Regions from separate parts of the Streptomyces sp. 5K101 genome, predicted to be linked through region 2. Evidence: predicted binding sites of a transcription regulator. Region 2 holds the regulator's gene; the other holds the start of a gene.
The links. Region 2 encodes HspR, which represses chaperone genes until heat shock. Its sites were predicted from a motif close to TTGAGNNNNNNNNNCTCAA; they were not measured.
Positions count from the first base shown of each region.

Region 1: a site for HspR is predicted at 3,130-3,148, ahead of lon (endopeptidase La). Genes of this name have one in related genera too.

Region 1 covers NZ_JBKFFO010000007.1:155,440-165,813, reverse strand. Annotated here, with positions in the region: gene ACLB9X_RS16060 (ATP-binding protein) at 1-261, opposite strand, end outside; gene ACLB9X_RS16055 (response regulator transcription factor) at 258-995, opposite strand; gene ACLB9X_RS16050 (spermidine synthase) at 1,099-1,794, opposite strand; gene ACLB9X_RS16045 (GNAT family N-acetyltransferase) at 2,339-2,980, opposite strand; gene lon (endopeptidase La) at 3,171-5,582, shown strand; gene ACLB9X_RS16035 (pentapeptide repeat-containing protein) at 5,851-6,651, shown strand; gene ACLB9X_RS16030 (lysozyme) at 6,728-7,570, opposite strand; gene ACLB9X_RS16025 (MarR family winged helix-turn-helix transcriptional regulator) at 7,804-8,286, shown strand; gene ACLB9X_RS16020 (hypothetical protein) at 8,318-9,106, opposite strand; gene ACLB9X_RS16015 (nitrate- and nitrite sensing domain-containing protein) at 9,473-10,374, shown strand, end outside.
Region 2 covers NZ_JBKFFO010000005.1:154,954-165,327, reverse strand. Annotated here, with positions in the region: gene grpE (nucleotide exchange factor GrpE) at 1-612, shown strand, start outside; gene dnaJ (molecular chaperone DnaJ) at 643-1,818, shown strand; gene ACLB9X_RS11735 (heat shock protein transcriptional repressor HspR) at 1,820-2,290, shown strand; gene ACLB9X_RS11730 (RNA polymerase sigma factor) at 2,411-3,556, opposite strand; gene ACLB9X_RS11725 (YciI family protein) at 3,565-3,984, opposite strand; gene ACLB9X_RS11720 (hypothetical protein) at 4,363-4,851, shown strand; gene ACLB9X_RS11715 (helix-turn-helix transcriptional regulator) at 4,969-5,943, opposite strand; gene ACLB9X_RS11710 (helix-turn-helix transcriptional regulator) at 6,101-7,105, opposite strand; gene ACLB9X_RS11705 (hypothetical protein) at 7,287-7,424, shown strand; gene ACLB9X_RS11700 ((2Fe-2S)-binding protein) at 7,421-7,738, shown strand; gene ACLB9X_RS11695 (pyridoxamine 5'-phosphate oxidase family protein) at 7,870-8,283, opposite strand; gene clpB (ATP-dependent chaperone ClpB) at 8,405-10,374, shown strand, end outside.

The DNA.
Region 1 (10,374 bases), on a different contig from region 2:
AATCCCCTTGGCGACGGTGTTCATCTCGTCCAGCGGCGCGGTCAGGCCGTGCGCCACGAACTGGGTGATCAGCAGGGTGGCGATGATCGTGAAGACGGTGATGAAGCGGATCTCGGTCTTGCTGTGGAAGGCCATCAGCATCAGACCGGTCGTGATGAAGACCGAGACGACGACGAGCGTGCTGAGCTTGGTCTTGATCGAGATCGCGATGGAGGCGGCCCCCGGCCGCCCGCGCCCTCGCCCGCGGGGACGCCGGGTCATGGCGTCGGCGTCTCCAGCGCGTACCCGACGCCGTGGACCGTGCGGATGCGCTCGGCCCCGATCTTCCGGCGGAGCGCCTTGATGTGGCTGTCGACGGTACGGGTGCCGGAGGCGTCCGCCCAGTCCCACACCTCGGCCAGCAGCTGCTCACGAGAGAGCACCGCGCGCGGGGTGTTCGCCAGGCACACCAGCAGGTCGAACTCGGTCGGCGTCAGATGCACGTCCTCGGCCCGCACCCGCACCCGGCGCTGGGCGTGGTCGATCTCCAGCTCGCCGAGGCGCAGGATGCCGCTGCGCGGCGTGACGGCGGCCAGCGCGGCGCGCTCCACGCGGCGCAGCAGTACGTGCACCCGGGCGGCCAGTTCGCGCATGGAGAACGGCTTGGTCATGTAGTCGTCCGCGCCGACGCCGAGACCGACCAGCATGTCCGTCTCGTCGTCACGGGCAGTGAGCATCAGCACCGGGACCGGCCGCTGGGCCTGCACCCGGCGGCAGACCTCCAGGCCGTCGAAGCCGGGCAGCATCACGTCGAGGACCATCAGGTCCGGCTGCCACGCCTCGGCCGCGTCGACGGCCGCCGGGCCGTCGAGGGCCGTCTGGACCAGGAAGCCCTCGGCGCGCAGCCGTGCGGCGATGGCGTCGACGATCGTGGCGTCGTCCTCGACGACCAGCACCCGGCGCTGGGCCCCTGGGGTGGCCGCGACCCCGTTGTGCGTGGTGTGTGTCTGCTCCATCGCCCCGCCCCTGTACCTGTTTCACCGCTTGCTGCACGTGGATCCGGATCGAGGTAGATCCCGTGTGTGTCCCAGCAGCGTAAGGGCATCGACCGCGTCCCGGCTACGCAGGGCGAACACCGAGGTGGACCACGTCGGGTACTCCTCGGGCAAGGCGGATCTCTTCGGTTCTTACCCCGGTGAAACCGGCATTCCGCAACGCATCCTCGAACGCGGCGGAGGGCTGTGCGGACCACACGGCGAGTACGCCGCCGGGCTTCAACGCCCGGTGACAGGCGGCGAGTCCGGCCGGTGAGTACAGTTCCCCGTTGCCCTCGGTGACCGTCCAGTCGGGGCCGTTGTCAATGTCCAGACACATGGCGTCGTACTGGTCGTCCGTCGTCCCCAGATACGCGACGAGGTCCGTGTGAAGGATCACGCACCGAGGGTCGGCGAGGGCGTCGCCGGAGATCGCCGCGAGCGGCCCCGAGCGGTGCCAGTCGATGATCGCCTGCTCCCGCTCGACGACCGCGATCCGCCGCCAGTGGTCCCCGGCGGCGGCGTGCGCCAGGGAGAACCCGACGCCGAGCCCGCCGATGAGCACGCTCGGCGCGACGTTCCCCGTCTCCAGGGCGTCGTATGCGGCATCGATCAGCAGCCGCTCCGAGCGCCCGTCGGAGGTGTCCATCAGGAAGCACCCGTTCGCGATGATCTCGTGGACCGCCGCGTCCCCGTCCCCGCGTCTGCGCAGTACGACCTCCCCGAAGGGCCCCTCGCGCCGGTCGAGGGTGACGGGGGCGTCGCTGACGGGGAACGGCATCGGGTGACCTCCGGGCGGCAGGCGGGTGACGACAGGGATCTGGGCCCATTGTGTCGGGCCGCCGATCGGTGGGCCAAACCCTTTCCCGGGCGTGGCCGGGCCCGGCCGCCTCCTCGCGCCGGTCAGGCGGGGCCGCGGGCCGGGCCGCCTCCTCGCGCCGGTCAGGCGGGGCCGCGGGCCGGGCCGCGCCAGGCGTGGAGAGCGGCACCGCACCTGAAGGCTGCGAGCGCCACCGCCCACGCCCCGGCCCGGTCGCCGGGCTGCATCGGGCAGGCCCAGACCTGTGCCGCACCGCCGTGCGCCCTGGGCGCGCCCAGGCAGACCGCGGTGAGGTAGGCGAACGCGGGCAGCCGGCTCAGGCGCGCCCCGATCGCGACGGCGCCGCCGTGATCCCGGCATGCCGAGCGCCTCCGTGTCCCCGCGGGCGACCGCGCGCAGCAGCGCCGCGTCGTCCCGCTCTCCCCCCCGAGGGGTTCATCGGTCTCACGTCTTCCCTGTCGCCCCGGGGCGGGCCGCCGGTTCACGCCCGGCCGGACCGGTGCCGTCAGCCGGTTGCGGGGGCGTGGAACAGGCTCACCAGCGGGGCCTGCACCTGCCAGCCCAGCGATTCGTACAGCGCCCGGCCGTCGGGGGTGCCGCCGAGGACGCCGGTCGTGGCGCCGTGCTCCAGCGCCGCGTTGTGGAGGGTGTGCATGACGAGCCGACCGAGGCCCTTGCGGCGGTGCTCGGGGGCGGTCTCGATCTGGTCGACGACAGCGGTGTCCCCGGTCGGCGCGATCTGGCCGCGCGCGGCGAACGAACCGTCGGCGGCGACCACCAGCAGCCGGGTCACGCCGCCCCGCGTCCAGCGCTTGAGGGTGTAGCCGTCCGGCACCTCGGGCGCAGGCGTGCGGCGCAGCCTCGTCCGCATCAGCCAGCCGGGCTCGTCGATCCGCCAGGCGGGTCCCGCCCATGCGACGACGTCCGCGGGCTCGGCGAAGACCTTGAGCCACACGGTGGGCGCGGCGACCTCGGCGGCGACCTTGCGGACGGTGGCCTCGTCGTCGGCGGTCAGGACGTGGCGCGTGGCGTGCGTGACCTGGCCGACGTCGACGGTCAAGCCCCACGGTCGGACCACGGGCTCGGCCGCGCCCCGGGACACGACCCAGCCGCGGACCCAGGCGGCTGTAATGGCTGAAGTCTGCATGGGGCTATTACACACGGCGCCGTCTCCGGGCGCCAGACCGGAGCACGGTCGGGCGGGGAAGCGGCAGGTGACGGCGCCCTTCTCGATGCGCGAGGGGCTGATCGCTCAGAGCGAACAAGGCCCGGGGAACATTCTCGGGCTCATATGAATTGAGTCGGTACAGCTCAACTTGACTGCCTAAGGGGAGATCATGGCTGCCGATTTCACGGCTCACTCACCGCTCACCCTGCCCGTCCTGCCGCTGGACGACGAGGTCGTACTGCCCGGCATGGTCGTGCCGCTCGACCTGTCCGACACCGACGTACGGGCCGCGGTCGAGGCCGCCCAGGCTGCCGCCCGTCCCTCCGGCAACAAGCCGAAGGTGCTGCTCGTTCCCCGCGTGGACGGCACCTACGCCGCCACGGGAGTCCTCGGCACGGTCGAACAGGTCGGCCGGCTGTCCGACGGCGATCCCGGCGCGCTCATCCGCGGCGTCGGCCGCGTCCGCATCGGCGCCGGCACCACCGGCCCCGGCGCGGCCCTGTGGGTCGAGGGCGCCGTGGTCGAGGAGACCGTTCCCGATCCTCTGCCCGGTGCCGTCACGGAGCTGGCCAAGGAGTACAAGGCGCTCGCCACCGACTGGCTGAAGAAGCGCGGTGCCTGGCAGGTCGTCGACCGCGTGCAGCAGATCGAGGGGATCTCGCAGCTCGCCGACAACTCCGGATACTCACCGTTCCTGACCACCGCCCAGAAGATCGAGCTGCTGGAGACCACCGACCCGGTGGCCCGGCTCAAGCTCGCCACGGAGCAGCTGCGCGACCACCTGGCCGAGCAGGACGTGGCCGAGTCGATCGCCAAGGACGTCCAGGAAGGCGTGGACAAGCAGCAGCGCGAGTTCCTGCTGCGCCGCCAGCTGGACGCCGTGCGCAAGGAGCTGCGCGAGCTCAACGGCCAGGAGGGCGAGGACGAGTCCGACGACTACCGCGCCCGCGTCGAGGCCGCGGACCTGCCCGAGAAGGTGCGGGAGGCCGCCCTCAAGGAGGTCGAGAAGCTGGAGCGGGCGAGCGACCAGTCGCCCGAGGGCTCCTGGATCCGCACCTGGCTCGACACCGTCCTCGAACTGCCCTGGAACGAGCGCACCGAGGACGCCTACGACATCCAGGGCGCCAAGGCGACCCTCGACGCCGAGCACGCGGGCCTGCAGGACGTGAAGGAGCGGATCACCGAGTACCTGGCGGTGCGCAAGCGGCGTGCCGAGCGGGGTCTCGGGGTCGTCGGCGGCCGCAGGGGCGGCGCGGTGCTGGCCCTCGTCGGCCCGCCCGGCGTCGGCAAGACGTCGCTCGGCGAGTCCGTGGCGCACGCGATGGGCCGCAAGTTCGTGCGCGTCGCGCTCGGCGGCGTACGGGACGAGGCGGAGATCCGGGGCCACCGGCGCACCTACGTCGGTGCCCTGCCCGGCCGTATCGTTCGCGCGATCAAGGAGGCCGGTTCCATGAACCCGGTCGTCCTGCTCGACGAGATCGACAAGGTCGGCTCCGACTTCCGCGGCGACCCGGCGGCGGCTCTGCTCGAAGTCCTCGACCCCGCGCAGAACCACACCTTCCGCGACCACTACCTGGAGGTCGAACTCGACCTCAGCGACGTCGTCTTCCTCGCCACCGCCAACGTGCTGGAGGCCATCCCCGAGGCCCTGCTCGACCGGATGGAGCTCGTACGGCTCGACGGCTACACCGAGGACGAGAAGATCGTCATCGCCCGGGACCACCTCGTGCCGCGCCAGCTGGAGCGGGCGGGCCTGGAGGCCGGCGAGGTCACGCTGGACGACTCGGCGCTGCGCAAGCTGGCCGGGGAGTACACCCGCGAGGCGGGCGTGCGGAACCTGGAGCGGTCCATCGCGCGGCTGCTGCGCAAGGTGGCGGCCCAGCACGAACTGGGCGACCGCGAGCTGCCGTTCACCGTCACCGACGGTGAGCTGCGCGGGCTCATCGGGCGACCGCACCACGTGCCCGAGTCCGCCCAGGACCCGGCCGAGCGCCGCACCGCGGTGCCCGGTGTGGCCACCGGACTGGCGGTGACCGGTGCGGGCGGCGACGTGCTGTTCGTCGAGGCTTCGCTCGCCGACCCGGAGACCGGCGCCGCGGGGCTGACCCTGACCGGCCAGCTCGGCGACGTGATGAAGGAGTCCGCACAGATCGCGCTGAGCTTCCTGCGCTCGCACGGAGCCGAGCTCGAACTGCCGGTCGCCGATCTCAAGGACCGGGGCGTGCACATCCACTTCCCGGCGGGCGCGGTGCCCAAGGACGGCCCGAGCGCGGGCATCACGATGACCACGGCGCTCGCGTCGCTGCTCTCCGGACGCCAGGTGCGCACGGATGTGGCGATGACCGGCGAGGTGTCGCTGACCGGCCGGGTGCTGCCCATCGGCGGCGTGAAGCAGAAGCTGCTGGCGGCGCACCGCGCGGGCATCACGACGGTCGTGATCCCCAAGCGGAACGAGGCCGACTTGGACGACGTGCCGGCCGAGATCCTCGACAAGCTGGAGGTCCACCCGGTCACGGACGTCCGGCAGGTGCTGGAGCTCGCGCTCTCCCCGGCCGAGGTGCCGGTGGCGGCCACGGCCTGACGGTACGGCGGCGGCGTGCGGGCCCGGCGGTGGCGATCCACCGCCGGGCCCGCACGCGTACTCGCGGCCCGCGCACCTGGGCCGCGCCCGTCCCCCGCACCGGTCCCTCGGGCCTGCCCCCGGTCACCGGCCCAGCCAAGTCCCCTGCTCGCGGTCCCTTGACCCGGCCCGTCCCGGCCCCCGGTCGCGGTCGCCCGCTCAGCCAAGTCTCCTGCTCGCGGTCGCGGGCCCGGTCCGCCCCCTGCCCGCCGTCCCGCACAATGGACCGATGACGTCCCTCCAGGCCGACTGCGCGAACTGCTTCGGGCTGTGCTGTGTGGCGCTGCCCTTCACCGCCTCCGCCGACTTCGCCGTGAACAAGGACGCCGGAACGCCCTGCGCCCATCTCCGGGCCGACTTCGGCTGCGGCATCCACAGCCGGCTGCGCGCGAGCGGTTTCCAGGGGTGCACCGTCTACGACTGCTTCGGCGCCGGCCAGCAGGTCTCACAGGTCACCTACGGCGGCACGGACTGGCGCCGGGCGCCACGGACCGCGCAGCAGATGTTCCGGGTCTTCCCCGTCGTACGCCAACTGCACGAGCTGCTCTGGTACCTGAACGAGGCACTGCGGTTTGACGCCGCTCGCGAGGTCCACGGTGCACTGCGCCGGCAGCGGGAGGCCGTCGAGGAGCTGACCCGCCTCGACGCCGACGCGCTGCTGAAGCTGGACGTCGCGGCCCACCGTCACGACGTGAACGTCCTGCTGCTGCGCACCAGCGAACTGGTCCGCGCGGGGATCGGGCAGCGCCGGAAGAAGGACCGCAGGGGCGCGGACCTTATGGGCGCCCGGCTGCGCGGCGCGGATCTGCGCGGGGTGAGCCTGCGCGGCGCGTATCTCATCGCCGCCGACCTCAGCGGCGCCGATCTGCGGCAGGCCGACCTGATCGGGGCCGATCTGCGGGACGCCGACCTGTCCGGCGCGGACCTGACCGGCAGCATCTTCCTCACCCAGCCGCAGGTGAACGCGGCGCGCGGCGACGGCGCCACCCGCCTGCCGAAGGGGCTGACCCGCCCCGCGCACTGGTCGTGACGGCCGGCGCGACGGGACGGGCAGCGGGGGCGGGCACAGCGGGCGGGCGGTGAGGCGCGACGGGGCTCAGCGGGGCTCAGCCGTTGGCGAGCGCCTGGAGGCGGTCGTACGCGCCGTTGAACTTGTTGTGGTCACCGACGATCGGCCCGGACGACGTGTACTGCCACATCGTGTAGTAGGCCCAGCCGGCCGGGAGCTCGCCGGGCGTCGTGTTGTAGCGGGCGATCCAGAGCGGGTTGTACGCGGCGAAGCCGGAATAGTTGCCGGTGCACTGCTTCCACCAGCTGGTCGCCGTGTAGATGACCGCGTCGCGGCCGGTGCGGTACTTGTACCGGTTCAGGAAGTCGCGGATCCAGGTGACCATCCCGGACTGGGACTTGCCGTAGCAGGCGGAGCCGTACGGGTTCCACTCGATGTCGAGCGCGCCCGGCAGGGTCTTGCCGTCCTTCGACCAGCCGCCGCCGTTGTTGACGAAGTAGTCCGCCTGGGCCGCGCCGGAGGTCGTGTCCGGGGTCGCGAAGTGGTACGAACCACGGATCATGCCGATGTTGTATGAGCCGTTGTACTGCTGCGTGAAGTACGTGTTCTTGTAGTACGTGCCCTCCGTGGCCTTGACGTAGGCCCACTTGACGCCGCTGTTCCACAGCGCGGCCCAGTCGACGTTGCCCTGGTGGCTGGAGACGTCGACGCCTTCCGTCTGGACGGCGCGGGTGTCCGGGGGAAGGCCGCCCTGGCCGTCATGGGCGATGACGCCCATGCCCATGTGCGCCGAGCCGCGCTCGGGCCCGGGCTTGGGCTTGGCCTTGGCGTCCGCGGTGGCGGAGCCGGGGGAGACGAGGAGGAGGGAGAGGACTGCGAGGAGAGTGCCGGCCGCAGCGAGCCGCCGGCGTCCGGTCGTTCCGGATCTGTGCACGGGCATGGCGTGCCTCCGAAGACCTCGGGTCGGGGGGTTCGGACGACGTGTCGGCATGCCGTGGCGGGATCTGAATGGTGTGGACATGCCATGAATGACGCTACGCACGTAGAACGCCCCCCGGAAGGGGGCCGGGTCGCCGCCGTTGGTCTACGCCTGCGAAATACTTGCCGAGCTGCGGCGACGCGAGCCGCCGGAGGAAACTTTCATCATCAGGAAAGCGCACGAGGGGTGCTGACGTGCACGAAAGCGGTACGGCGAGTGAAGCCGGCCCCAATGACAGCAGTGGTGCGGACCGCGAATTCCTCGCGCTGGAGCGGGAGTTGTCGGTCTTCCTGCGCCGCGCCAGGGCCTCGTCCGGAGAGATGGCGCGCGAGGTCCACCCCGACCTCGAACCCGCCGCGTATGGTCTGCTCGTCCGTCTGGAGGAGGCCGGACAGCAGCGCGCCACCGAACTCGCCTCATACTTCGGCGTCGGCAAGGCGACCATGAGCCGGCAGCTGCGGGCCCTCGAGGAGCTCGGCCTCGTCACCCGCGAGCCCGATCCCGCGGACGGCCGCGCTTCCCTCGTACGGCTCACGCAGGAGGGAGTGACCCGATTCCGCCATGTGCGCGACGCCCGTCGCGACCGCTACCGGAGCAAGCTGGCCGGCTGGGACCGGCGCGAGGTCGCCGAACTGGCCCGTCTCCTGCACCAGCTGAACGCGCGCGCGGAGGGCTGATCGCGCGGAGGAGCGGAGGAGGCGGGGGGCCTCACAGCTCGACGAGAACGGCCGTGGCGTCGTCGTGCCGCTTCCCGCGGCCCTCGCCCGTACGCGGCCGCGTCGCCGTCTCCAGGGCCCGCACCCGGTCGATCAGCGCCTGTGCGCCCTCCTTGCGCAGCACGCCCACGCACGCGGCCCAGTCCCCCTCCGCGAACAGGTCCACCCAGCGCGACGCGCCGTCGGTGAGCGCCGCGACCGCCCGTACGTCCCCGCGCGCGACGCTGCCCGCGACCGCCCGTTCCGCCACCGCCGGGTCGGCCGCCGCCGTGAAGAACCCGTCCTCGGCGTTGCGCAGGGCGTCGGCCGACGCATGGGTGCGCAGGGCCTCGCGGGGCAGCCGGTCGAGCCGGTCGTCCAGCACCGCCCGGACCGAGCCGTCGGCCGACTCCAGCAGCAGCGTCGAGTCGGAGAGCACCAGGTACTCCACGTCGCCCGCCGCTCCGCCCCACCGGGCGATGACCACCGTCGCCTGGGGCGTCCGCACGTGAGAAAGGTCACAGGTGTCCCGGTGTGCGTCCGCGGTGCGCCGGATCGCCTGCGAAAGCACGCCGGTCAGGGGCAGATCCCGCCGCGAACCGGACAGTTCGACCAGGGCGCCGCCCAGCCGGGCGGTGAACCACGGAACCCCGTGCACGCATCCGGCGTCCCCCTGGGGTGGAGTCACTCCGTCCAGTACCACCAGCGTTCCGCCCTGTCCCGATGCGGGCAGAGCCACCGAGGCCCAGTCCTCGTTGAGGCGTTCCCGGACGCCGGGGGCGGTGGCGAGGTCGATGCGCATGTCCTTCAGTCTGCACGACTCCCCCACGTCGCGTCCGCGCCGCGCGGATTGGGCCGTACTACCAGGTCAGAGGGGTTGCTTCGACCCAAATGGGCCGCTGCGCGAAGCTGCGGGCGCACATCCTGCCAAAGGGTGGCTCCCAGGTCCAACCAACACGTCGGGAGCCGGGCGTTCCGGCGTTCGGGAGAGTTGTTCGCCAACTCAGGCATGTTGTTCACTCGTTCGGGTGGCGGAGCGGCCGATGCGCGCCTCCCTCCCAAAGGCACTGGAATGGTCGGAAGCCGTACCAGGGGTGGGGCTCTCGCGCGTGACCGGTCGTCATCTCTGCTTCATGGGTGGACGAGTCAAGCAAGATTGCGAGCACCGGTGCAGAAGAAGCGGCCTCGGGGCAAGGGCGACAGGCCCACTGGAACAGCAGGCGAACTCCAGGTCCCGGCCCCTGTGGCTCCCCTGCCCCCGCAGGGACAGGGCGAAACCCTCCGGACCTCCCCAGGGGCTCCCGGGGTCCCCACGCAGTCCACCGTTCCCGCGCCGGGCGCGGATGCAGCGCCGAATGCCGGTTCTGTGCCGCCGAGCGCCGTTCCTGCGTCGAGCCCAGGCCCCGCGCCGAGCCCTGGCCCTGCGTCGAACCCCGGTCTGGTGCCGAGTCCCGGCCCCGCGCAGGACACCATGACCCCCTCCGGGCGTCGCGCGCGCGTGCGCAGCCGGCTCGTCACCGGCGTGGCGGTCGTCGGACTCGTCGTCGTCGGCGCCGGAACCCCCGGCATCCTCGCGACGTCCGCGGAACTGACCGAGGCCCAGCGATTGGTGACCCTCGCCGAGTTCGACCGCCAGGCCGTCACCCTCGCGCACTCCCTCGCAGACGAACGCGACGAGGTCACCGCCTACGTCGCAGCCGGCCGCGACTCCGCGAAGGACGGTGCGTCCGGGAGCGAGGACGGCAATGGCCACGCCGACGCGCCGAAGCTCTCCGCGGCCCTCAGCGCCCGCGTCGACCGCCAGATCCGCGAGATCCGCGCCACTGTGCCGGAGGACCACACCGACCTGCGCACCGCACTCGAGTCCCTGCCCGGCGTGCGCAGCACCGCCCTCACCGGCAAGGGCACCCCCCTGGAGGTGCACCGCGCCTACACCGCGGTCATCAACCAGCTCCAGGCGCTCGCCGACGAACTCGCCGAGAAGACCCCGCCGCGCGCCGCCGAGGCCACCCGCGCGCCCGCGGCCCTCGGCCTCGCCGTGGAGCAGGCGTCCGCCACCCGCGGCCTGCT
Region 2 (10,374 bases):
CCTGCCGTCCCCTCCGGCGCCGCCCCTGAGGACGCCGCCGAGTCCGCCGAGTCCTCCGAGAAGGAGGGCCCGGCGGCCCCGGCAGGGGACGCAGCGAAGATCGCCGGCCTGACGGCGCAGCTGGACCAGGCCCGCTCCGCGCTCGGCGAGCGCACGGGCGACCTGCAGCGCCTCCAGGCCGAGTACCAGAACTACCGCCGCCGCGTGGAACGCGACAGGGTCACGGTCAAGGAGATCGCCACGGCGACGCTCCTGACCGAGCTGCTGCCCGTGCTCGACGACATCGGCCGCGCGAGGGAGCACGGGGAGCTGGTCGGCGGGTTCAAGTCCGTCGCCGAGTCCCTGGAGACCGCCGCGGCCAAGATGGGTCTGCAGCAGTTCGGCAAGGAGGGCGAGCCCTTCGACCCGACCGTGCACGAGGCCCTGATGCACTCGTATGCGCCGGACGTCACGGAGACGACGTGCGTCGCGGTGCTCCAGCCGGGGTACCGCATCGGCGAGCGCACGATCCGCCCCGCGCGGGTCGCGGTGGCCGAGCCCCAGCCGGGCGCGGTGCCGGCGGCCAAGGACGAGAAGCAGGCCGACGAGGAGAGCGGTGGCCCGGAGGGCTGACGCACGACACGTCCGGGAGGAGGGACGTCGATGAGCACGAAGGACTTCGTCGAGAAGGACTACTACAAGGTTCTCGGCGTCCCCAAGGACGCGACCGAGGCCGAGATCAAGAAGGCGTACCGGAAGCTCGCCCGCGAGAACCACCCGGACGCCAACAAGGGCGACGCCAAGGCGGAGGAGCGCTTCAAGGAGATCTCCGAGGCGAACGACATCCTCGGCGACCCCAAGCGGCGCAAGGAGTACGACGAGGCCCGCGCCCTCTTCGGCAACGGCGGCTTCCGGCCCGGTCCCGGCGCCGGCGGCACGTTCAACTTCGACCTGGGCGACCTCTTCGGGGGCGCGCAGGGCGGCGGCCAGGGCGCCGGCGGCTTCGGCGGCGGCCTGGGCGACGTGTTCGGCGGCCTGTTCAACCGGGGCGCCGGCGCTGGCGCGCGCACACAGCCGCGCCGCGGGCAGGACATCGAGTCCGAGGTGACGCTCAGCTTCACCGAGGCCGTCGACGGGGCCACCGTCCCGTTGCGGATGTCCAGCCAGGCGCCCTGCAAGGCCTGCTCCGGCACCGGCGACAAGAACGGCACGCCCCGGGTGTGCCCGACGTGTGTCGGCACCGGCCAGGTATCGCGCGGCGGCAGCGGATCCTTCTCGCTGACCGACCCGTGCGTGGAGTGCAAGGGCCGCGGCCTGATCGCCGAGACGCCCTGCGACGTCTGCAAGGGCAGCGGCCGTGCCCGCTCCTCGCGCACCATGCAGGTGCGCATCCCGGCGGGTGTGTCCGACGGGCAGCGCATCCGGCTGCGCGGCAAGGGCGCGCCGGGCGAGCGCGGCGGGCCGGCCGGCGACCTGTACGTGGTGGTCCACGTCGACGCCCACCCGGTCTTCGGCCGCAAGGACGACAACCTGACCGTCACCGTGCCCGTCACCTACGCGGAGGCGGCGCTCGGGGGCGAGGTGAAGGTGCCCACCCTCGGCGGTCCCGCGGTCACGCTGAAGCTTCCTGCGGGCACGCCCAACGGCCGGACGATGCGTGCCCGCGGCAAGGGCGCCGTCCGCAAGGACGGCACGCGCGGGGACCTGCTGGTCACCATCGAGGTGGCCGTGCCGACCGAGCTCAGCGACAAGGCGAAGGAAGCGCTGGAGGCCTACCGCGAAGCCACCGCGGAGGAGGACCCGCGGGCCGAGCTGTTCCAGGCCGCGAAGGGAGCATGACATGGAGGGCCGTCCGGGACGCAGTCGCAACCCCTACGAACTGACCGACGAGTCGCCGGTGTACGTCATCTCGGTGGCCGCGCAGCTGTCGGGCCTGCATCCGCAGACCCTTCGGCAGTACGACCGCCTGGGTCTCGTCTCTCCCGACCGTACGGCCGGAAGGGGCCGGCGCTACTCGGCCCGCGACATCGAACTGCTGCGCACCGTCCAGCAGTTGTCGCAGGACGAGGGCATCAACCTCGCCGGGATCAAGCGCATCATCGAACTGGAGAACCAGGTCGCTGCGCTCCAGGCCCGTGTTGCCGAGCTGTCGGCGGCCGTGGAGGGCGCGGCGGCGGCGATGCAGCAGCGCGAGGCGCAGGTCCACGCCTCCTACCGGCGCGACCTCGTTCCGTATCAGGACGTCCAGCAGACCAGCGCGCTGGTGGTGTGGCGTCCCAAGCGGCCCGACCAGGGCGGCAGACCGTCCTGAGCAGTGTGTGCCGAAAAGGGCCGCAGAGCTGATGCTCTGCGGCCCTTTTCGGGTTCTTGAGCCGGGTACGCAGCGCGAGGCCCGCGCCAGGTCCGAGGGAAGATCCGAGCGCGCGACCCGTCAGCGGCGCCGGCGGGCGTTGAGCCGGGCGGCCTGGCGCGTCAGGTGGTCGCGTTCGGCGAGGGTGGGCGCCTTTCGGGCCGCCTCCGCGTACAGCCGTGCCGCCTTCGCCAGGTCACCGTCGCGCTCGTGGAGGTACGCCGCCACCGCGGCGTGGCGGGGCAGGGAGTCGTCCAGCGCCGCGAGCGCCGCCAGGCCGGCGCGCGGTCCGTCGGCCTCGCCGACGGCCACCGCGCGGTTGAGCCGGACGACCGGGCTGTCGGTCAGGCGCACGAGCTCGTCGTACCACTCGACGATCTGCACCCAGTCGGTCTCCTCGGCGGTGGGTGCGTCGGCGTGGAGTGCCGCGATGGCGGCCTGGGCCTGGAACTCGCCCAGCCGGTCGCGGGCGAGGGCCGCCTGGAGGATCCCGACGCCCTCGGCGATCGACTCGCTGTCCCACCGGCCGCGGTCCTGCTCGGCGAGCGGCACCAGGCTGCCGTCGGGCGCGGTCCGGGCGGCGCGCCGGGCGTGGTGGAGCAGCATGAGGGCGAGCAGCCCCGCCACCTCGGGGTGGTCGACCCGGGCCGCGAGCTGGCGGGTGAGCCGGATGGCCTCGGCGGCGAGGTCGATGTCGCCGGAGTAGCCCTCGTTGAAGATCAGGTAGAGGACACGCAGCACGGTGGCGACGTCGCCGGGCCGGTCGAACCGCACGCCGGAGACGGTGCGCTTGGCCCGGCTGATCCGCTGCGCCATGGTCGCCTCGGGCACCAGGTAGGCCGCCGCGATCTGGCGGGTGGTCAGTCCGCCGACGGCGCGGAGCGTGAGCGCGACCGCGGACGACGGCGTCAGAGACGGGTGGGCGCACAGGAAGTAGGGCTGGAGCGTGTCGTCCACCGCCGGGGCGGGCCCGGGCGCCGGCTCCTCGTCGACGAGGTCCTCACGCCGGCGGCGGGCGGCGTCCGCCCGCGCCTGGTCGAGGAACTTGCGCCAGGCCACGGTGACCAGCCACGCCTTCGGGTCCCGTGGCGGTTCGGCGGGCCAGACGCGGACCGCCTCGATCAGCGCGTCCTGCACGGCGTCCTCGGCCGCCGCGAAGTCGGCTCCGCGGCGGACGAGGACGGCGAGCACGCTCGGCGTGAGGCTCCTGAGCAGGGCCTCGTCCATCGATGAGGTCATCGATGAGGGCACTCCGTGGTGCTGGGCTTCGCGGCCAGGAACGGTCGCACCTCGAGCCACTCGTGGATCGGCTTCCCGCCCGCCCCGGGGGCGGCCGACAGCTCCCCGGCCAGCTCGACGGCGCGCTCGTAGCTGTCGACGTCGATCACCATCCAGCCGGCGATGAGGTCCTTGGTCTCGGCGAACGGGCCGTCGGTGACCGGCGGACGCCCCTCTCCGTCGTACCGGACCCACGCCCCTTCGGGGGCGAGCGCCTGACCGTCGACGAACTCGCCGGTCTTCTCGAGCCGGGCCGCGAAGTCGTGCATGTACTGCATGTGCGCCGAGATCTCCTCGGGCGTCCACTGGTCCATGGGCACGTCGTTGACCGCAGCCGGGGCACCGCGGTAGTGCTTGAGCAGCAGGTACTTGGCCATCGTGTCTCTCCTCGGAGCTGGTGCGACCCATTGTGGTCGCGTTCACCTCGGGGACGGAGCCGGTCACGCGTTCTCGACATCGCCGTCGGATTTTTTTCGGCTCTCGTGGAGGAGCCCCTTTCCGCATGCCCGGGCGCCGGGCGGCGCGGCAGGAAGGTGCCGGGCGCGGTGCAGGAAGCTGACATGAGCAACCGGTCGGACACTGCTGTTCCGATGGCATTGTCTTCCTCGTCGGAACGGGCCGGATGGCCGGAACAGTCCGCCGTCACGGCGGCGCGGACGGCCTCCGCCGAGAATGCAGGCCGACCGTCCGGGCGCAGGCGGCCGGGCCGCCCGCCCGGACGGGACGTACAACACGAACGGGAGTCAACTGTGGCGATGGTCGGACTGTTCTGGATCACCGCGGACGCGGTGTACGTGGGTGCCCCGCCGGGCACCGAGGGCCGCGGTGTCCGGCTGACCGAGAAGGGCGTGGAGGCCGCCGCGGCCGGCGGCCACCGGGCCTGGACGTGGGAGGAGCTGCGCTCGGCAACCGTCGAGGGCGCCCCGGTGCGCAGCGCTTCCCGCCGGCGGCTGGCGCTGGCCGTGGAGACGGTGCTCACGGCGGCGCTGGGCGGCACCGGCCAGCCGCCGGAGATGATCCTGCGGCTCGAAACTGCCGATGGCGCCGAGGAGTCGGCCGTCCACTCGGCGGCCGCCGGCGCGTACGGCGAGGAGGAGTTCGCCCTCTCCCAGGACCTGCTCGCCCGCTTCGTCGACGGCGCCGCGTCCCCCAGGACGCTCACGGCCTGGGCCAGGATCGCCGGCGGTACGACCCCGAAGCCGCCCGAGCGGCTGGCGCTGCTGCGGAAGTGGACGGGCGGATGAGGCGGTTGCTGCGCCCCGCGCCGGTGCGTCCGGACGCGGTGCGCGCGGCTGTGGCCGAAGCACTGCGGGACCGCGCGCTGCGCGGCTGGTCCCTGACCGACGCCCACGGGTGAGGGGTCAGATCCAGCCACGCTCGCGGGCCAGGAGGGCGGCCTGTGGCCGGCCCGCCGCGCCGAGCACCTGCATCAGGTCGGCCACATGGCGCCGGTAGGTGCGGACGGAGATGCCCAGTTCGCGGGCGCCGATCTCGTCCTTGCTGACCCGGCACATCGACTCCAGGACGCGCTGCTCCAGCTCGGTCGGGCGGTCCGGGCCGTCGCCGTCCTCGTCGTCCTGCGGGAGGGGCTCCGCCTGGCTCCAGATCCTCTCGAACAGGGCGAGCACGTTGGCGACGAGACCGTCCTCCCGGGCGAGCAGTGCGCCGCACATGGTGTCGTCGGGGTCCGCCGGCACCAGCGCGGTGCTGCGGTCGTAGACGAGGATGCGCTCGGTGACGATCCGCGCGACCCGGATCTGCGCGCCCTGCGAGGCGAGTTCGCGCAGGTAGCCCGCGGTGGGGGGATGGCCGAGCGCCGTGCGCGGCACGACACTGCGGATCCGCACACCGCGCCGCAGGCAGCGCTGGTCGAGGGGACGGGCGTGGGCGATGTTCTCGGGCGTCAGCTCGGCGTACGGCTCGACCGAGAGGATCTCCTCGCGGGCGAAGAAGGCGAGATCGTCGATCCGGGCGCGGATCCGCTCGACGTCCGCCAGCCGCTCGACGCGCAGTGCGCCGACGCCGTCCCTGGGCTGCTCCCGGCGCAGCTCGGCGACCAGGTGCCGGGCCTGCGTGACCCGGGCCAGCTCCCTGTGGAGCTCGCGCAGCCGCAGGTCGGTGAGGCGCTCCACGGTGGTCTCCGGGTCGGCGGACGCCAGCGCGCCCGGCCCGGTGCGGCTCAGCACACCCAGCACGCACAGGCGGCGCACGCTCGCGCCCACCGCGCGCCGGTCCAGGCCCAGCAGGGCGTGAATCTCGTCGTCGGAGGTGTCCGGATTCCTCAGGAAGTGCCGGTACACGGCCTCTTCAGGGGAGGAGAGCCCCAGTCCGGACATGTCTGATCCCATTGCGTCGCCCCCGGTCGTCCGCCGCCCCGACCGACCCCGCGCGCGCCGGGCAGGATGGTCGGTCCCGCCCTGCCAGGAGGCCGCTCCGGCTGGTGACCCGGAGTCTAACCTGCGGGTGTGACGGGCGAGTTCGCGTGCGGGGTGATCAGTCGTTGGTGCGCCCGGACAGGCACTCCTCTTCCAGGATGCCGGACTTCGCGATCAGGAAGCCGAGCTGGGCACGGCTGCCGCTGCCCAGCGCGGCGGCGAGTTTGGCGATGTGGGCGCGGCAGGTGCGGACGTTCATCCCCAGACGACGGGCGATGGCCTCGTCGACGTGGCCCTCGATCAGGAGTCTGGCAATGGACCGCTGGACGCCCGAGATGCCGTCCGGTGTGGGGTCGTACGGGACCTCTTCCACCAACGGCACGGCGCGCCGCCAGAGTTGCTCGAAGACCTTGATGAGGTACTCGACCAGTCCCGGGTGCCTCAACTCCAGGGCCACCCGGCGGTCGTCCCGTGCGGGAATGAACGCCACCGTACGGTCGAACACGATGAGGCGCTCGATGAGTTCCTCAAGGGTGCGGATCTCCACCTTGCCGGCGGAGATGCGCTCGACGTAGGCGAGTGTGCCCTGGCTGTACCTGACCGTGTGCTGGTACAGCGTGCGGATGCTGACGCCGCGGTCGATCAGCGGGCGGTCCCGCTCCAGGGCCTGGGTCAGGACGTGCGCGCTGCGGCCCCCGCCGGGCTGGATCGTCAGCATCTCCGTGTGGCACTCGGCTGTGGCGAGATTGAGCGCGGCGTTGATCCGGTCGAAGCCCTCCAGCACCGTGATGGCGTGGGTGCTCGCGGGGCTCTGGGCGCTGATGGCCATGAACGGTTCGAACGCGTCGGTCAGTTCGATGGTCAGCCGTCGGCGGTCCACGATCTCCCGCTCGATGGGATGCAGTCTTTGCGCCAGCGCGACGGAGGGAGGCACGGGGCGCAGCCAGTTCGCATCGTCCGGATCCGGGTGCAACAGGGCGAATTCGAGGAGGCAGGGTGCGGCTTCCGCGTCGGATCGGCTGATCCGTCCGGTGTTGAGGGCGCTGACGTAGAGCCGTGCCCCTTCGTCGCAGAGATCGGTGACCGCATGGGGATGTGTCGGTTTTACGGTGTTCTGCGGCAAATCTCCACCCCCCAGGGTCTTGAACGTACAGGAACATGATGCATCGACCCTGTGGCATTGACATGCCTGAATGAGCCATCGTCTTGTGATGCGGGGGAGAAGAAACCATCAAGTGAGGACGAAGCCGACTATGCGCGAAAGAATGCTTCGCTCGGTGCTTGCCGCTGTCTTCTCTGCGACCGTGGCGTTCGGTGTCTTGGGTGCCACGGGGTTCCAACTGGCCGACTTCCCGGCGGACAGCGGCTGGGACAGCGTGCACGCCCTCGCCGGGCCGCCGGACAGTGGCTGGGACGCCCCGCCCGCGAAGGCGGACGCATGACCATACCCCCGGACGACAGGGTCTTCCGACGGGAGATGGCGACGGCATATCGCTCCGGGTGGCACTTCATCGACCTCGTCACGGCAATCCCCCACCGTGGCGACTCGTTGATGGTCACCCTGTTCGGAGAGCCCATCGTCGTCGCCCGCGAAGAGGACGAGGACGTCCGCGCCTACCGGTGCCTGCGCCGGCCGCGGGGAGCCCCGCAGCCCGTCCGCTGTGCCATCCGGTACGGCATGATCTTCGTCAACCTCGACGCGCGTGACCACCAGCTCGTCGAACCAGACACCACCGCCACCCCCCGCAGTGCCTGAGCGGTTCCCCCGTCGTTTCAAATCGCTCAGGTGCTTCCCCCACACAGCGGCGCCATCGTGGACCTGAAACACGATGGCGCCGTTGTGCTGCCCGGACACCCCTGCGCGGGGCTCTCCGGTGCGCGGCCGGCTCAGGCCCGGCCCATCGCGCGGGTCAGCGCGATCTCGATGACGACCCGGTCCGGGTTGGGCGTCGGCGTCCGCCCGTACCGCTCCGCGTAGCGGTTCACCGCGTCCGCGACGATCTCCGGCTCCGTGCGAATCGTCGCGACGCCCTCCAGCGTCGCCCAGCGGCCCTTGTCCACCTGGCACACCGCGACCCGTGCGCCCTCCGGCCCGGCGGCCAGCACGTTGGCGACCTTGCGGCTGTGCTTGTTGGTGATCACCCGCGCCAGCCCGCGCGTTCCGCCCTGGGGGTCGTACGTCACCCCCACCGCCACGACGTGCGGCGTCCCGTCCGGCCGGGGCGTGGTCAGGGTGCACATGTGGTACTCGCGCCAGAAGCCGAGGTAGGACGTGCTGGGGTTGCGGGGATCGATGGCCATGGGGCGGAACCTACCCGCGCAGGACTGTCCGTCGGCGCCATGAGTGGAATAGACTCAACTTTGTGCACGTTGACGGAGTCATAGCTGGGGAGAGCCCATCAGCAAGGAGGAGAGAGGGCACGTGGACGCCGAGCTGACCAACAAGAGCCGTGACGCGATCAACGCGGCGAGCAATCGGGCCGTACAGGACGGGCACGCCGACCTGACCGCGGCCCACCTGCTGCTCGCCCTCCTGGCGGGCCAGGACAACGAGAACATCACCGACCTGCTCGCCGCCGTCGACGCCGACCAGGCCGCCGTCCGGTCCGGGGCCGAGCGCCTCCTCGCGTCGCTGCCCAGCGTCACCGGCTCCACCGTCGCGCCGCCGCAGCCCAACCGCGAGCTGCTCGCCGTCATCGCCGACGCCGGGCAGCGCGCCAAGGAGCTGGGCGACGACTATGTCTCCACCGAGCACCTTCTCATCGGCACCGCCGCCAAGGGCGGACGGGCCGGAGAAGTGCTGGCCGGGCAGGGCGCCACGGCCGCGAAGCTGCTGGACGCGTTCGAGAAGGCAAGAGGAGGGCGCCGGGTGACCACACCCGACCCCGAGGGGCAGTACAAGGCGCTGGAGAAGTTCGGCACGGACTTCACCGCGGCCGCCCGCGAGGGCAAGCTCGACCCGGTCATCGGCCGGGACCAGGAGATCCGCCGCGTCGTGCAGGTGCTGTCGCGGCGTACGAAGAACAACCCCGTGCTCATCGGCGAGCCCGGCGTCGGCAAGACCGCCGTCGTCGAGGGCCTGGCCCAGCGCATCGTCAAGGGCGACGTGCCCGAGTCGCTGCGCGACAAGCGGCTCGTCGCGCTCGACCTCGGCGCGATGGTCGCGGGCGCGAAGTACCGCGGCGAGTTCGAGGAGCGGCTGAAGACCGTGCTGTCCGAGATCAAGGACAGCGACGGGCAGATCATCACGTTCATCGACGAGCTGCACACCGTCGTCGGCGCGGGCGCCGGCGGCGACTCCGCGATGGACGCCGGCAACATGCTCAAGCCCATGCTCGCCCGCGGCGAGCTGCGCATGGTCGGCGCCACCACCCTCGATGAGTACCGCGAGCGGATCGAGAAGGACCCGGCGCTGGAGCGGCGCTTCCAGCAGGTGCTGGTCGCCGAGCCGACGGTCGAGGACACCGTCGCGATCCTGCGCGGCCTCAAGGGCCGCTACGAGGCCCACCACAAGGTGCAGATCAACGACTCCGCGCTGGTGGCCGCCGCGACCCTCTCCGACCGGTACATCACCTCCCGCTTCCTGCCCGACAAGGCCATCGACCTCGTCGACGAGGCCGCCTCCCGGCTGCGCATGGAGATCGACTCCTCGCCCGTGGAGATCGACGAACTGCAGCGCGCCGTCGACCGGCTGCGCATGGAGGAGCTGGCGCTCCGGAACGAGTCGGACCCCGCCTCCAAGCAGCGTCTGGAGAAGCTGCGCCGCGACCTCGCCGACCGGGAGGAGGAGCTGCGCGGGCTGACCGCACGCTGGGAGAAGGAGAAGCAGGGGCTCAACCGCGTCGGTGAGCTCAAGGAGCGGCTGGACGACCTGCGCGGCCAGGCGGAGCGTGCCCAGCGCGACGGCGACTTCGACACCGCGTCCAAGCTGCTCTACGGGGAGATCCCGGCCCTGGAGCGCGACCTGGAGGCCGCGTCCGAGGCCGAAGAGGAAGTCTCCAAGGACACCATGGTCAAGGAGGAGGTCGGCCCGGACGACATCGCGGACGTGGTCGGCTCCTGGACCGGCATCCCGGCGGGCCGTCTGCTGGAGGGCGAGACGCAGAAGCTGCTGCGCATGGAGCAGGAGCTGGGGCGCCGCCTGATCGGCCAGACCGAGGCGGTGCGGGCGGTCTCCGACGCCGTACGCCGCTCCCGGGCGGGCATCGCCGACCCGGACCGGCCGACGGGCTCGTTCCTCTTCCTCGGCCCCACCGGTGTCGGCAAGACCGAGCTGGCGAAGGCGCTCGCGGACTTCCTCTTCGACGACGAGCGGGCGATGGTCCGCATCGACATGTCGGAGTACGGCGAGAAGCACAGCGTCGCCCGCCTCGTCGGCGCGCCCCCCGGGTA